2 regions of the Conexibacter sp. W3-3-2 genome follow, and region 2 is predicted to be linked to the other one. Evidence: riboswitches for the same ligand, from Rfam matches in the RefSeq annotation. Region 2 holds a riboswitch; the other holds the start of a gene.
What was found. A riboswitch is a leader RNA that binds a small molecule or an ion and turns the genes downstream of it on or off. The one in region 2 is predicted to bind cyclic di-GMP.
Positions count from the first base shown of each region.

Region 1: linked by a shared signal. The riboswitch ahead of GKE82_RS12870 (hypothetical protein) and the one ahead of GKE82_RS30325 (type IV pilin protein) in region 2 are both predicted to bind cyclic di-GMP.

Region 1 is NZ_WLYW01000001.1:2,648,165-2,655,100, reverse strand. It holds gene GKE82_RS12895 (glutathione peroxidase) at 17-547, opposite strand; gene GKE82_RS12890 (DUF952 domain-containing protein) at 581-913, opposite strand; gene GKE82_RS12885 (DUF3159 domain-containing protein) at 916-1,644, opposite strand; gene GKE82_RS12880 (DNA glycosylase AlkZ-like family protein) at 1,657-2,904, shown strand; gene GKE82_RS12875 (hypothetical protein) at 2,922-3,347, shown strand; gene GKE82_RS12870 (hypothetical protein) at 3,416-4,441, opposite strand; cyclic di-GMP riboswitch class I at 4,456-4,533, opposite strand; gene GKE82_RS12865 (RNA polymerase sigma factor) at 4,613-5,935, opposite strand; gene GKE82_RS12860 (hypothetical protein) at 6,014-6,781, opposite strand; gene GKE82_RS12855 (cupredoxin domain-containing protein) at 6,886-6,936, opposite strand, start outside.
Region 2 is NZ_WLYW01000001.1:270,990-277,925, reverse strand. It holds gene GKE82_RS01365 (fibronectin type III domain-containing protein) at 1-1,248, opposite strand, end outside; gene GKE82_RS01360 (prepilin-type N-terminal cleavage/methylation domain-containing protein) at 1,245-1,442, opposite strand; gene GKE82_RS01355 (glycosyltransferase 87 family protein) at 1,589-2,749, shown strand; gene GKE82_RS30330 (type IV pilin protein) at 2,809-3,204, opposite strand; cyclic di-GMP riboswitch class I at 3,288-3,376, opposite strand; gene GKE82_RS30325 (type IV pilin protein) at 3,559-3,954, opposite strand; cyclic di-GMP riboswitch class I at 4,042-4,123, opposite strand; gene GKE82_RS27680 (hypothetical protein) at 4,243-4,626, shown strand; partial or broken gene GKE82_RS31155 (acyltransferase family protein) at 4,623-4,982, shown strand; gene GKE82_RS01335 (acyltransferase) at 4,999-5,757, shown strand; gene GKE82_RS01330 (hypothetical protein) at 5,761-5,955, opposite strand; gene GKE82_RS01325 (hypothetical protein) at 6,106-6,936, shown strand, end outside.

The sequences.
Region 1 (6,936 bases), 2.4 Mb from region 2:
CCGGGGGTGCGGCGGGCTACTTCGCGAGCGCGCGCTCGATCGCGGACTTGATCTCCGGATCGTCGGGCTTGACCTTCGTCGCCCAGCGCGCGACGAGCTTGCCGTCGCCGTCGACGAGGTACTTCGTGAAGTTCCAGACCGGCGGCTTGGAGCCCGGCTGGCGGTTGAGGTCCTCCCACAGCGGGTGCGGGTCGGCGCGGACGCTCATCTTCGCGGTGACGGGGAAGGTGACGCCGTAGTTGCGGCGGCAGACCTCGCCGGTGGCGACGGCGTCGTCGTGCTCCTGGCCGGCGAAGTCGGCCGACGGGCAGCCGAGGATCTGGAGGCCCTGGTCCTGGTAGGTGGCGTAGAGCTCCTGCAGCCCCTCGAACTGCGGGGTGTAGCCGCACTTGCTCGCCGTGTTGACGATCAGGGTCGGCTTGCCGCGCAGGGTGGACAGGTCGAGCGTCCCACCCTCGAGCAGCTCCACCTCGTGGGCGTAGACGTCGGTCGGCGCGTCCAGCGTCTTGGAGCGCTTGAAGTACATCTTCAGCGTGTCGAAGGCCATGTGAGGACGTTACGCGATGCCCCCGCGGGCGGTTCACCCCGCGGGATCGTGCAGCGCCCCGGCGAGCGCCCGGACCGCCACGACGGCGGAGACCGGCAGCGGCCCGTACAGGTGCGGGAAGAGCCCGTCTGCGTCCGGCGCGGGCTCGTCGACGATCGGCAGTCCGGCGGGGCGCACGGTCAGCACGACGAGGTGGTCGTGCGGCGGCGGGTAGAAGCGCGCGACGACCCCGGCGAGCTGCTCGGGGCGGCAGAGGTGGATGAACGGCGCCGGGGAGCCGTCGGGCTGCGGCGGGATCGCGTACTCGCCGGTCGTGCCGGCGGCGTCCCAGGCGTCGGCGCTCGTGACGTGCAGGAGGTCGTCCATGGTCAGTCGGCCTCCCCGGCGAGCCGGCCGGGAGCGGCGGGCGGCCCGTCGTCGTCGGAGGTCGCGTCGCCGTCCGCGTCGGGCCGCGCGACCGCCGGGATCGGCACGCCGCGCATCAGCAGCCACGCGAGCCAGCCGCCGAGCGCGAACAGCGGCAGGCCCATCGCCACGCGCGCGACGCCGAGCGCGACGAGCGCGTCGGCGAGGTACAGCGGCAGCTGTACCGCGAGCCGGCCGACGAACACGCCGACGAACACCCAGGAGGCGCGCGTCGCGACGCGCAGGTACGCGGGGTCCTCCCGCCAGGCGGCGAGCGGGTTGCCGCCCGCGACCGCCACGGCGACGTAGCCCGCGAGCGGGCGGCGGAGCGTGATCGACACCGCGAACGCGGCCGCGTAGCCCGCGTTGGCGAGCAGGCCCGGGAGGAAGAAGTTCTCCGCCTTGCCGGTGCGCGCCGCGATGAACGCCGCGAACCCGACGCCGATCAGGCCGCTGAGCGCGTACTGGACGGTCTGCCCGCGCACGATCCGGGCGAGCGCGAGGACGAGCGCGAGCGCGACGGCGACGATCGCCGCGAGCGTCGTGTCCCCGCCCGACGCGGTCGACGCCGCGACGAACGCGGCGGCGGGCAGCGCCGACTCGGCGATGCCGAGCGGCCCGCCGATCGCGTCGGCGAGTGCGGAGGGCGGCGCCTCGGAGGGACGGGTCTGGGCGTCGGGCGGGTCGGGCACGATGGGGGCATCATGGCGCAGATCCCCGAGATCCCCGCCGCCCTCGCCCGGCGGATGGCGCTGCACGCCCAGGGTCTGGGGGCGCAGACCCCCGCAGGCTGGGGCCCGCGGGACGGGGACGGCGCCGCGCGGATCGCCCGCGTGGTGCAGCGCATCGGGTGCCTGCAGCTGGACCCGGTCTCGACCGTCGCGCGCTCGCCGCTGCTCGTGCTCCACGCGCGGCTCGGGGCGATCGACGAGGCGGCGCTGCACGAGGCGGCGTACGGGCGGCGCGCGCTCTTCGAGTACTGGTGCCACGAGGCGTCGCTGTGCTGGACCGGGGACCTGCCGTTCCACCGTCACCGCATGCGCCGGTGGCTGGCGCAGTCCTCGCCGCGCGCCGCGCGCGCCCGCGCCTTCCTCGCCGAGAACGCCGCGTTCGCCCGCTCCGTGGTCCGGACGCTGCGGCAGGCGGGCCCGCTGCCGGCCGCGGCGCTCGAGGACCGCTCGGCGGCGCCGTGGCGTCACGGGCACTGGACCGACGAGGTCTCCGGCCGCCAGACGGTGGCGCGGATGCTCGACCTGCTGTGGCTGACCGGGAAGGTCGGGGTCGCCGACCGCGGCCCGTCCCCGACCGCGACGAGCGCGCGGCGCTGGGACCTGCTGGAGCGGTGCCTGCCCGACGACCTGACCGACGTCGCGCCGATCCCGTCGTCGCGCATCACCCGTCGGGCGGTCGAGCGTGCCGTCGGCATGCTCGGCGTCGCGCGCGGCCCCGACGTCCGCGCGCACTTCACCCGCAACCGCTACGACGACCTGCCCGGCACGCTCGCCGCGCTGAGCGGGCCGCGCGGTCCGCTCACCGCGGTGGCGGTCCGCGGCGACGACGGCGAGCTGCTGCGCGGCCCGTGGTACGCGCGTCGCGAGGATCTCGCGACCGCCTCCGCCCTCGAGCCCGGCACGCGCCGGCTGGCGCTCTCCCCGTTCGACAACGTCCTCTGCGACCGCGCGCGCACCGCGACGCTGTTCGGCTTCGACCACCGGCTGGAGATCTACGTGCCGCCCCCGAAGCGCCGCTGGGGCTACTACGTGCTGCCGATCCTCGACGGCGAGCGGCTCGTCGCCCGCGCCGACGCCGCCCACGACCGCGAGAGCGGGGTGCTGCGGGTCCACACGCTCCACCTGGAGGATCGCGGCGCCCGGGGCGCGGCGCAGGAGGCGCTCAACGCGCTCGCGCGCCTGCGCGGCGCGCGCGACGTGCGCATCGAACGGGTCGCCTGAGGGTTACGGTTCTCACCATGAGCCGCCCCGCACGCATCCTCGCCGTGGCCGCCGCGACCGCCCTCGTGGCGACCGGGACGTCCGCGACCGCCGCCACCGGCGGGCCGACGCCGCTGGCCCCGTCCAACGGCAAGAGCCTCACCGCCGGGAAGGCGTTCACCTTCAAGGTCCGCTCGCGGGGGCAGGGCGCCGTCTTCCTGAAGGTCTCCAAGTCCAAGAAGAAGGGCAAGGACGGCACGCTCGCCGCCAAGGACGACCTCTACTTCCGCAAGATGGGGAAGAAGGGCTCGACGTTCTCGAAGAAGACCGAGACCTACAGCGCCCTGGAGGACTACTTCCTCAACAAGCCGGGCCGCTACTACTGGCAGGCCTACCGGATCGACTGCGCCGCGCAGAGCGACTGCAACGTCGAGGGCGCGATCCGGTCGTTCCGCATCCGCTGAGGGCGCCCGCGAACGACGACGGCCCGGTCGCGCGGGGCGCGACCGGGCCGTGACGGTGCCGCCGGGTCCTAGCGGCCGCCGAGCAGCGCGCCGACGAACGGCAGGTTGCCCAGCAGGTTGTTGATGAAGCTCCCGAAGCCCGGGACGACGCCGCTGAGGTTCGGGATCAGGCTGCCGAGGCTCGGCATCGAGACGTTGACCGAGCCGTCGAGCTGCGCAGCGGTCTCGACGTCCGCGTCGATCTCGCCGCCGGCGTTCGGGGCGGCCGCCGCGGCCGGCTTCAGCGCGGTGATGATCTGCTGGATCGAGCCGGCGATGCTCGTGGACATCTGCGCCACGCCGTCGGTGACGGTCTTCAGGATCTGGCCGACGGAGGCGAGCGCCTGGGTCATCGGGGCCTGCGCCGCGGTCGGCAGCGTCGGGATCAGCGCGGACATGCGCTGCGTGAGCAGGTCGATCGCCTGGGTGGTCGTGTCCATGACCGTCTTGACGATGTTCGCGACGCGGACGGGCATCTGGTCGACCGGGATGTCGGCGAGCTCGTCGAGCGTCGACGGGGTCTGCGCGGCGAGCGCGGCGAGCGCCTGGGACGCGAGCGCCTGGAGCTCCGGGTCCTTGAGCTTGTCGAGGAGGGTCGTCAGCGACTGGACGACCGCGTCGCGGCTGGCGACGCTCGACGGCAGCGCGCCGGCGAGGGAGAGCTGGAGGCGTCCGTCGGTGTCGACGAGCAGGTCGACGTAGGCGCCGGCGGCCTGCGACTGGGCGGCACCGGCGGCGGTGAGGGCCCAGATCGCGCGCTCGGCCGACGCATCACCGGTGACGCGCAGGGCGAGGCGGCGGGCGTCGCGGGCGGCGGTGGTGGTCTCGCGGCGGACGACCTTGAGGACCTTGAGCGCGGCGCCGTCGCGGCCGGCCTCGATGTGGGCGGACAGCTTCGCGGTGGCGGTGCTGGCCTTCTTGAGGTGGCTGGCGACGTCGATCGTGGCGCTCGCGCTGGCGGTGGCCTTGACGTCGGCGTTGGCGACCTGGGCGGTCGCCGGGACGATCGCGACGGCGGCGAGGGCCGTGGCGGCGAGGCGGGACATGCGGGTCATCTGGGTGCTCCTTCTCGGGCGACTGGGCGACCTCCGGGCGGAGGCCCCTGGTTTTGCGACCCCGTCTCACGACGGGTGTGCCTTGGACCGAGGCGCGTGATGTGCCTCACCACTGCAGAGGGGGGTGGCGGGGCGAATGTCAGGCCCCGCCGCGAAGGTGGCGCGTCGGCGTTACTCGACGGTGATGGCGACGACGTCCTCGCTGGCCTCGCCGGTGACCTCACCGGAGCCGACCGCGTTCCCCGGGGCGGTCGCCGCCGTGGTCGCGGGAGCGGGGGTCGTCGCCGTGGCGGCGGGATCGGCCGCCCCGCCCGTCGGGCTCTCCTCGACGTCGACGCCGCTGACGTCGGGCTCGGGCTCGGGTGCCGCCGCCGGGGTGGCGGGAGTGCTCGCGGCCTGCCGGTGGCGGTCGTCACGGGCCTGCTCGAGCGTCCGGGCGCGGGCCTGGGCGCGGGCGTCGCGGGCGGCGGCGCGGCGGGCGCGCTCGCGGCGCGCGGCGCGCGCGTCGGCGCGGCGCTGTGCCGCGGCGCGCTGCGCGGCGTCGGCCTCGCGAGCGGCGGCCACCGGATCGGGGTCCGGGCTCGCAGCGGCCCGGTCGTCCGCGGCGGGCCGGGACTCGGCGCGCTCGACGACGGCGGGGCGGTCGCGGTCGCGCTCGGGGGCGGGCGGGTGCGTGACGGAGTAGGACCCGGCGCCGACGACGCCGATGGTCGCGCAGACGGCGGCGCACTTCGCCGCGACGCCCGCCCCGCCGAAGATCCCGCCGAGCAGGCCGGCGGCGCCGGCCCCGCCCGTGGCCGTCGCCGCCCCGGCGGCGCCCGCCGCCCCGGCGCCCGCGGCGCTGCCCGCCAGCGCGAGCGCGGGCCCGAGCGGGAACAGCGCGGCGAGCTCGGCACGCCCGGCGCGCAGCTTCGTGCGGGCCTCGTAGGCGGCCTGCCGCGCGGCGGCGGAGGAGATGTCGAGCGTCTCGCCGATCTCGTCGAACGACAGCCCGGCGAGCTCGTGCAGCACCAGGGCGCTGCGGCTGCGCTCGGGCAGGGCGCGCAGGTCGCCGAGCAGCTCGGCGAGGTCGGCGCGCGTGTCGACGCGGTCGGGCCGCGGCGACGGCAGCAGCGCGAGGACCGTGTCGTCCCCCGCGGTGGCCGGCGGGCGCCGGCGCAGGACGGCGAGCGCCTCGCGGTGGGCGATCCGGTAGAGCCAGGCGCGCAGGGCGTGCGGGCGGGCGCGCCCGTCGGCGAGGGCGCGCAGCGCGGCCGCCAGCGCGGACTGGGCGGCGTCCTCGGCGTCGTGGTGCTGCAGCACGATCGTGCGGCAGTACCGCTCCAGCGGCGCGCGGTAGCGGTCGTGGATGGCGGCGAGCGCGCCCTCGTGGCCGCGGGCGGCGGCCCGGACGAGGAACTCGTCGGAGGCTGCGCGCCAGCGGCGCGGGGGCCGGTCCGGCCGGGAGCGTCCGGGGGTCTCGAAGCCGTCGGGACGTGTGGGAGCGAGCGCCATCGTCCCGCGCTATCGGCACGGGAGGGCCCGAACTTCAGCGCGTTGGCGCGCGGCCCGGCGGATGCCCGATGGGGACCTCTACAGGCCGGGCGGGTGCCGGACGGTGAATCCGGCGGTGCTGCGGCTGGCGGTCTGCCAGCGGGAGCCGCGCTCGCGCAGGCCGCTGGTGTCGAACCGCAGGCCGCCGACGGTCATCCAGGCGTGCTCGCCGTTGGCGTAGATCGTGATCCACTTGCCCGGGCCCGGCTTGCCCCACTTCGCGAGTGCGCCGCTGACCATCGGGGCGTCGATCAGCCCGGCGGACGCGAACGCGAACGAGATCGAGCCGGAGCAGTCGTAGCCGCTGTCGACCCAGGTCTCGCCGGCGAGCCGGCCGTGCCCGCCGCCGTAGATGTACGGCTTGGTGGCGACCTGGTTGGCCGCGCGGATGATCGCGGCGACCTCCGGCGGGGCGCTCGGCGGCACGGTCGCGATGCCGCCGGAGGCGAGGGTCGCGGTGTCGACGATGCTGCGGTCCGGGTCGGCCAGCTCGCCCTCGGGCGTCTTGAACGCCTGGCGCAGCTCGGCGGCGATCTCCGCGTCGGTCGGGGCGCCCTCGGCGACGCGCGTGCCGTCGCTGCCGCCGTCCCCGCGCGGCGCCGCGGTCGTCCCGGTCGCCGACGCGGGTGCGGGCGCGTCCGGGGCGTCGCTCGGGCTCGAGGTCGGCAGGCTGATCGGGGAGAGCTCGGGCGCCTCGATCGTGAACCGGGCGATGCGCTCCGGCTTCTCCGAGGCGCCGCAGCCGGCGGCGCCGAGGGCGACGGCGCAGGCGAGCGCGACGATCGGGACGCGACGGATGGACGACACGGTGGGCAGTATGCCTCGCGCACGCGACGCGTGACGCCGGTACGGTCGCGTCCGTGTCCCGGAGGGGGAGATCCGTCACCGCGCCGCTCGGTCGCGGCGGTCGCTCAGGGCCCGACGGTCACGGGCACCGGCTCGGTCGCGCCGTCGGGCGCGAC
Region 2 (6,936 bases):
GCCGCCGGTCGTGCGGTCCAGCGCAGCGACGTAGTAGCTGAGGGTGGGGAGCGCGGGCGGCGCGGTGTCCTGGCAGGTCGTGGTCGTGACCGGGCCGCAGACGAGCACGGGCGCGCCGACGGCGGGACGGCGGTAGACCCGGTACCCCTCGACGTCGCGCTCGGCGTTGGGGCGCCACTCGAGGTCGACGACGGCCCCGTTGCGGCCGGCGTCGAGCTGGCGCGGCGCGTACGGGGCGCGCCGGTTGACCGTGACGGTGAGCTGGCGGGCGGTGCTGAACTGCCCGAACTTGTCGAACGACTTCGCCCCGACGAGGTAGGTGCCGTCGAGCACCTCGTCGGCGTTCGGGGTGCTGCCGGAGGACACGGTGCCCAGCGGCCAGGTGAACGTCCACGCGGTCCCGGCGCCGGCCGCGTTCCCCTTCGCGGTCCCGTCGATGTACCAGGCGGCGCTCGCCGCGGCCGAGGAGGTCGTGGCGTTGAAGCCGAGGCTGGTCGCGCTCGTGACGGGGACGCTGCCCGCGGCGTTCAGCGCGGTGACGCTCGGCGCGGCGGCCATGCCGGGGTTGGCGATCGTGGTGGCCTGCAGCGCGTAGCGGCTGCCGCCGCCGGTCGCCCAGCGCACGAGCACGACGACGCGCTTGTAGTCCGAGGGCATCGCGTCGGTCCCGGCCCCCGGGCAGATCAGCAGGCAGAGGCCGACGCTGGCCTCGGTGAGGTTGTCGACCTGGCCGTCGAGGTTCAGGTCGATCCCGCAGTCCCCGACCGCGGCCCCGGCGGTGGCGGCGGCGGGCGTGCCGCTGATCGCCCCGCTGATCCCCAGGAGGGTGCCGCAGGTGGCGCTGCTGGTCGTCCCGGCGCCGGTCGCGCAGAACTGGCCGCCGTCGTGGGTGCCGGTGCCGTCGCGCGCGTCGTCGACCGCGCAGACGCCGACCGCCACGGTGTAGGTGGCGCCGCGGCGGCGGATCGTCCAGCCGCCGGACCCGAGGTTGGAGTCCGTGAGCGAGCCGGAGGCGCGCACCGCGGGTCCGACCCCGCCGGGCGTCAGCTGGTCGTACGGGACCGCACGGACCGCCTCGATGATCTCGCGCTGCAGCGACACGGCCTGCTCGCGCGTCTTGCTCGTGGTGGTGACCGCCTGGGCCATGTCGAGCATCGAGAGCGTGGCGAGCATGCCGACGAGGAGCAGCGCGGCGGCGACGAGGACCTCCACGAGCGTGAAGCCGGCCTCCTCGTCGCGCAGCCTCATGGCAGCTCCGCGAGCCGCGACTCGAGCAGGCTCGTCCGCTCCTCGGTGGTGTGCACGGCGGCGCGCGCCTTGTGCTCCTGCCCGACGAGGGCGGGGATCGCGATGCCCGCGAGGACACCGATGATGAGGAGGACGACGAGGAGCTCGACGAAGGTGAAGCCCGCCTCGTCCATGAGGGGCAGGGGCCGGTCCATGGCACGTCTGGCGTCGGCGGTCCGCGGGCGGCGGCTGAGGGGCGCGCAGTCACGTCGGCGGGCGGCCGATGCCGGCCATCCCCAGAAGTGAGGAGGCGTGCGGCCAGCGGGACGGACGCCCGGTCGCGGCGCCTATGCTGCGCGGGATGCCGGCCCGCGCCCTGACGATCACCGCCGTGCTGGCGGTGGTCGCGCTGACGCTGCGCGCCGCGATCGGCATGGAGCCGGGCCTGGACTACTTCACCGACGCGAGCCAGGCGATCGACCTGCTCGCCGCCGGGAACGTCTCCGGCTTCCTGCAGATCCAGCCGCTGATGGGCAGCTTCTCGCTGATCGTGCGCGCCCCGTTCGTGCGACTCGTGCTCTACGAGGACCTCGACGTCGTCTACTACGTCGGGGCTCTGCCCTTGCTGGCCGGCGGGATCGTGCTCGGCCTGGCGCTGCGCCGGCACCTCGAGCGGGTCGGCCAGGGGCCCGCGGTGCAGTGGCTCGTGGCCGCGCTGGCGATCCTCAACCCGCTGACGTTCCGGGCACTGCACTGGGGGCACCCGGAGGAGATCCTCGCCGGGGCGCTGTGCGTCGGGGCGGTGCTCGCCGCGCTGTGGGACCGGCGGATCCTGTCCGCGGCGCTGCTCGGCCTGGCGCTGGCCACCAAGCAGTGGGCGCTGCTGGCGGTCCTGCCGGTGCTGATCGCCACGCCGTCGCGGCGGCTGGGGGTCCTGCTCGTCGCCGGGGTGATCGCGGCGGCGCTGACGCTCCCGGGGATCCTGTCGAGCCCGCAGGCGTTCTCGTCGGTGAGCCAGAACGCGGCGCTGCAGACCGGCAGTGACGGCGTCGCGACCCCCTACAACGTGTTCTGGCCGCTGGGCTCGCGCGAGCCGACCCCGCAGGGCGACCGCTACTTCGTGCCGATCTGGGCGTCGACGATCTCGCACCCGCTGATCGTGCTCGTCGCGCTGCCGCTGTCGCTGCTGCTGTGGCGCCGGCCCGACCGCCGTCGCGACGACGCGCTGCTGCTGCTCGCGCTGCTGTTCTCGCTGCGCTGCGTGCTGGACACCTGGAACATCGACTACTACGCGGTGCCGTTCGTGCTCGCGCTGCTGTCCTGGGAGGCGGTCCGCCGGCCGGGGGTGCCGCGCCTGACGATCGCGGCGATCCTGCTGCTGTCGGTCTCCTACTGGGGCGAGCACGTCCGCTTCTACGGGCAGACGCTCGAGGACGCGCCGTGGCTGTTCGCGCTCTACATGGCGTGGGTGCTGCCGCTGACCGCCTGGCTGGCGCGCACGCTGTACCGGCCGCGGACGTGACACGGGGGCGGGCCCGAAGGCCCGCCCCGTGGAGCGACTCGGTCCTGCCGGGGGTGGGGCTACCAGCCGCCGGTGCTGTTGCAGCCGCCCTCGCCGGAGGTGTTGCAGGTGCGGGCGAAGACGCCGATGCCCGTCTTGGTGATCGTGAACGAGCGACCGTTGGAGGTCTTCGTGACGACGTAGGTCTCGGGGGTGCCGTCGTTGGAGCCGGTGACGGTGACGCCGGTGGGCAGCCCCTCGGGGTTGTCGCAGTTGTTCGGCGCCTCGGTGAGGCAGGACTCGACCATCGTCACGGCGTTGCGGACGTCGGACTTCGTCGAGGCGTCCTGACCCTTCTTCTGCTGACCGAGGAACGTCGGCAGCGCGATCGCGGCGAGGATGCCGATGATCAGGATGACGACGAGGAGCTCGATGAGCGTGAAGCCACCCTCGTCGTTGCGGAGCTTGTGCAGCATGTGGAGTGATCCTCCTGGGATCGATGGACCTGTGGTTGTGCGCGCCAGTCCGCGGGTCTTGCCGGCGGGTCCATCGTGGCCCCGGTGGCGGCCCAGCGTCCTCGTCCCGTGCTGCTGGTCGAGGCCTGTGGCTTTGCGTCCCGCCCTCGCGAGCGGTTTGCCCTTGTCACCGTGGAACTGGCTCGCTGTCCGTATCGACGGCGCGGCGCCGCTCCTTGAGCCCAGAACTGGGTATGGACGGGTGTTCTAGTCACATCGCCGAGGCCGGCGTGCCCGTCCGGCCCCGGAACGCCGACGGGGCGGGCCCGAAGGCCCGCCCCGTGGGACGACGTCGATGTCGGATGCGGTGCGGTGCTACCAGCCGCCGGTGCTGTTGCAGCCGCCCTGGCCCGAGGTGTTGCAGGTGCGGGCGAACACGCCGATGCCCGTCTTGGTGATCGTGAACGAGCGACCGTTCGCGGACTTCGTGACGACGTAGGTCTCGGGGGTGCCGTCGTTGGAGCCGGTGACCGTGACGCCGGTGGGCAGCCCCTCGGGGTTGTCGCAGTTGTTCGGCGCCTCGGTGAGGCAGGACTCGACCATCGTCACGGCGTTGCGGACGTCGGACTTCGTCGAGGCGTCCTGACCCTTCTTCTGCTGACCGAGGAACGTCGGCAGCGCGATCGCGGCGAGGATGCCGATGATCAGGATGACGACGAGGAGCTCGATGAGCGTGAAGCCACCCTCGTCGTTGCGGAGCTTGTGCAGCATGTGGAGTGATCCTCCTGGGATCGATGGACCTGTGGGTTGCCCTGCGTGCCAGCTCCGCGGGTCGATGCCGAGGGGCCCAAAGGTCCCGGTGGCGGCCCAGCGTCCTCGCTTGCGGTCGAGGCCTGTGGCTTTGCGTCCCGCCCTCACGAGCGGTTTGCCCTTGTCACCGTGGGTCTGACGAGGCTCGTATCGACCGGCCGTGCGTCGAGCTTGAGCCCAGAACTGGGTATGGACGTTCGTCCTAGTGCGCGGACCCGATCGTCGGCGGACATCTGCGACCATCGGGGCGTGCTCGCGCGTCGGCTGCTGCTGCTCCTCTCGATCCTGCTGCTGACCGCCGCGCTGAGCAGCGCGCTGACGGCCTCCTCGCGCGACGACGGCGACGACGCGCCGCCGCTGCGGCTGACGCCCCCGACCTCCCCGGACGACCGGGTCACCGCGAACCTCCCCGCCGAGCGGGCCGTCCGCGCGCGCGTCGGGGACGTCGTGGTGCTGCGCGTGCGCTCCGCCGACGCCGACCGGGCCGAGATCCGCGGGCTCGGCGTCGACGTGGCCGTCGGCTCCGGCCTCGACGGGGAGCTGCTGCTCGTCGCCGACCGGCCCGGCCGGTTCCCCGTGACGCTGCGCTACAGCGGCCGCGAGATCGGGACGCTGGCGGTCGCCGACCGGTGAGCGGGGCCACCCCCGACGTCGTGCGCCCGGCGGCGCGCGACGCCGCCCTGGACGGGCTGCGCGGGATCGCCGCCGGCTCGGTGCTCGTCTACCACGCGTGGCTGTACAAGGCCGGGACCGACCCGATGTCCTCGCGGCGCGCCGGGTTCGTCGACGGGGCGCTGCACGAGCTGCGCCTCGGCCTCGTGCTGTTCTTCGTGGTCAGCGGCTTCCTCCTGTTCTCGCCCTGGGTGCGCGCCGCGCTGGAGGGACATCCCGCGCCCCGGCTGCGCGCGTACGCGATCCGCCGCGTCGGACGGATCGTGCCCGCGTACTACCTGGCGATCCTCGGCTCGATCGTCCTGCTGTGGCCGCACGACGGCTCCCCCGGGGGTGCGCCTGCCGCCCGCCGAGGACCTCTGGCTGTTCGCGGTCTTCGGGCAGAACCTGCAGTCCTCGACGCTCCTGAAGCTCGACCCGCCGATGTGGACGCTCGCCGTCGAGGCGACGTTCTACGCGGTGCTGCCGCTCCTCGGGTGGCTCGCGCTGCGCCGGCTGACGGGGCTGTCGCCGCGCGCCGTGCTGCTGGCGGTGTGCGGCCTGTTCTTCGCGGTCGGCGTCGCGTTCAACGCCTGGCTGGTGGCGAACCCCGACCTCGACGCCTACGTGCTGTCCAAGCAGCTGCCGGCGTTCGCGACGTACTTCGCGCTCGGGATGGCGGTCGCCGTCCTCGCCCACGGCCGGACCGTCGGGCCGCGCGCCCGGGCGGTCCTCCTCCTGGCCGGCAGCGCCGCCGTCGTGATCGGGGCCTGGTGGGCCGCCGACTTCGGCCGGCTCGACGACCGCCGCCAGTGGCGGGACACCGGTGCCGCCGCCGGGTTCGCGCTCGTCCTGCTCGCCACGTGGTGCGCCGCCTCGCGCGCCCGGCTGCTCGCATGGGCGCCGCTCAGCGCGCTGGGCCGGCTCTCCTACGGCGTGTACCTCTGGCACGTGCCGCTGATGGTGTGGCTGCGGTCGGTCGGGCTGCTGCCGAGCTCGACCCTCGGCGCCACCGTCGTCGCGCTGCTGCCCACGCTGCTGGTCGCCGCGGCGAGCTGGCGCTGGGTCGAGCTGCCCGCGCAGCGCTTGGCGCGCGCCGCGTCGGCGCGCTGAGCGTCAGCCCGCGGCCGCCTGCTCCTCGGCGGCGCGCCGCGCGGCCTGCGCGTCGTGCTCCGGGATCTGCACGCCGGTCCCCTCGCACCAGGGGCAGACGACCTCGTGCGGGCTGCCCCCGAAGTTCGAGATCAGCTTCCCGGTCCCCCGGCAGGGGGAGCACGGGACGGGCTCGGGCGCTGCGGCCTGGTCGCTCACAGGTCGGCAGGCTAGCGGGCGCGGCGCCTCGTCCGTTCGTCCAGTTGGCCTCCCCCACTTGTGGTGAACGGCGAACGCGCCGATATCCCTGGTGTGCGGGACCGGATCACACACGCGCGACGGGACGAGACCGGCTTCACCCTGGTGGAGGTGCTGGTCGCCGCGACCCTGCTCATCGGCGGGCTGCTCGCGACCCTGACGCTGCTCGACAGCGGCAACCGCACGACCGCCACCTCCAAGCAGCGCGACGTCGCCAACGCCCTCGCCCAGGAGATGATCGAGCGGGCGACCGGCGGCCGGAACTCCCTGGCCCGCAACGACATGACGGACATCGACCGGCTCGCCGCCACCCCCGGTCCGGCGGACCGCCTGCGGGTCGCGCTGGACCCCGACGGGGACGCCGCCAGCACCGGCGTGACGCCGGCGACGCCGACCGCCGCGGGCGCCGCGCCGCTCAGCACGCCGCAGTCCTGGACGCTGCGCCGGCGCGGCACGACCTACACCGTCTCCTACCGTGCCTGCACCCTCTCCGACGCGTACCAGAACGTGTCCATCGCGGGCCCGTTCGACTGCCTGCGACCCGCCACCGGATCCGGGGGCTCGGGGACCGGGACGGCGGGCAGCTGCTCGCTCGAGCTGCTGCAGCCGCAGCAGCTCAATCCGATGGACCCCGGCACCCTGACGGCGCGGCTGCAGCTGCTCGGCATCACGGGCCTGAACGCGTGCGTCGGCGCCCTGCTCCCCGACCTCAGCACCGCGCTGTGCTCGGCGGTCGGGTCCAGCAACCTCGTCAACACCGTCTACAACGGGCTGCTCGGGGCCGGTGGCGGGGTCACCGGGCTGCTCGACGTGCTCGGCAGCGGCGCGAGCGTCGGCCTCTGCCCGCCCACGCAGGTCGAGACCGCCCTGAGCGGCGCGCAGGCGTCGATCGCCACGACCACCCGGCTCGCGGTCACCGTCGCGTGGACCGGCTTCGACGGG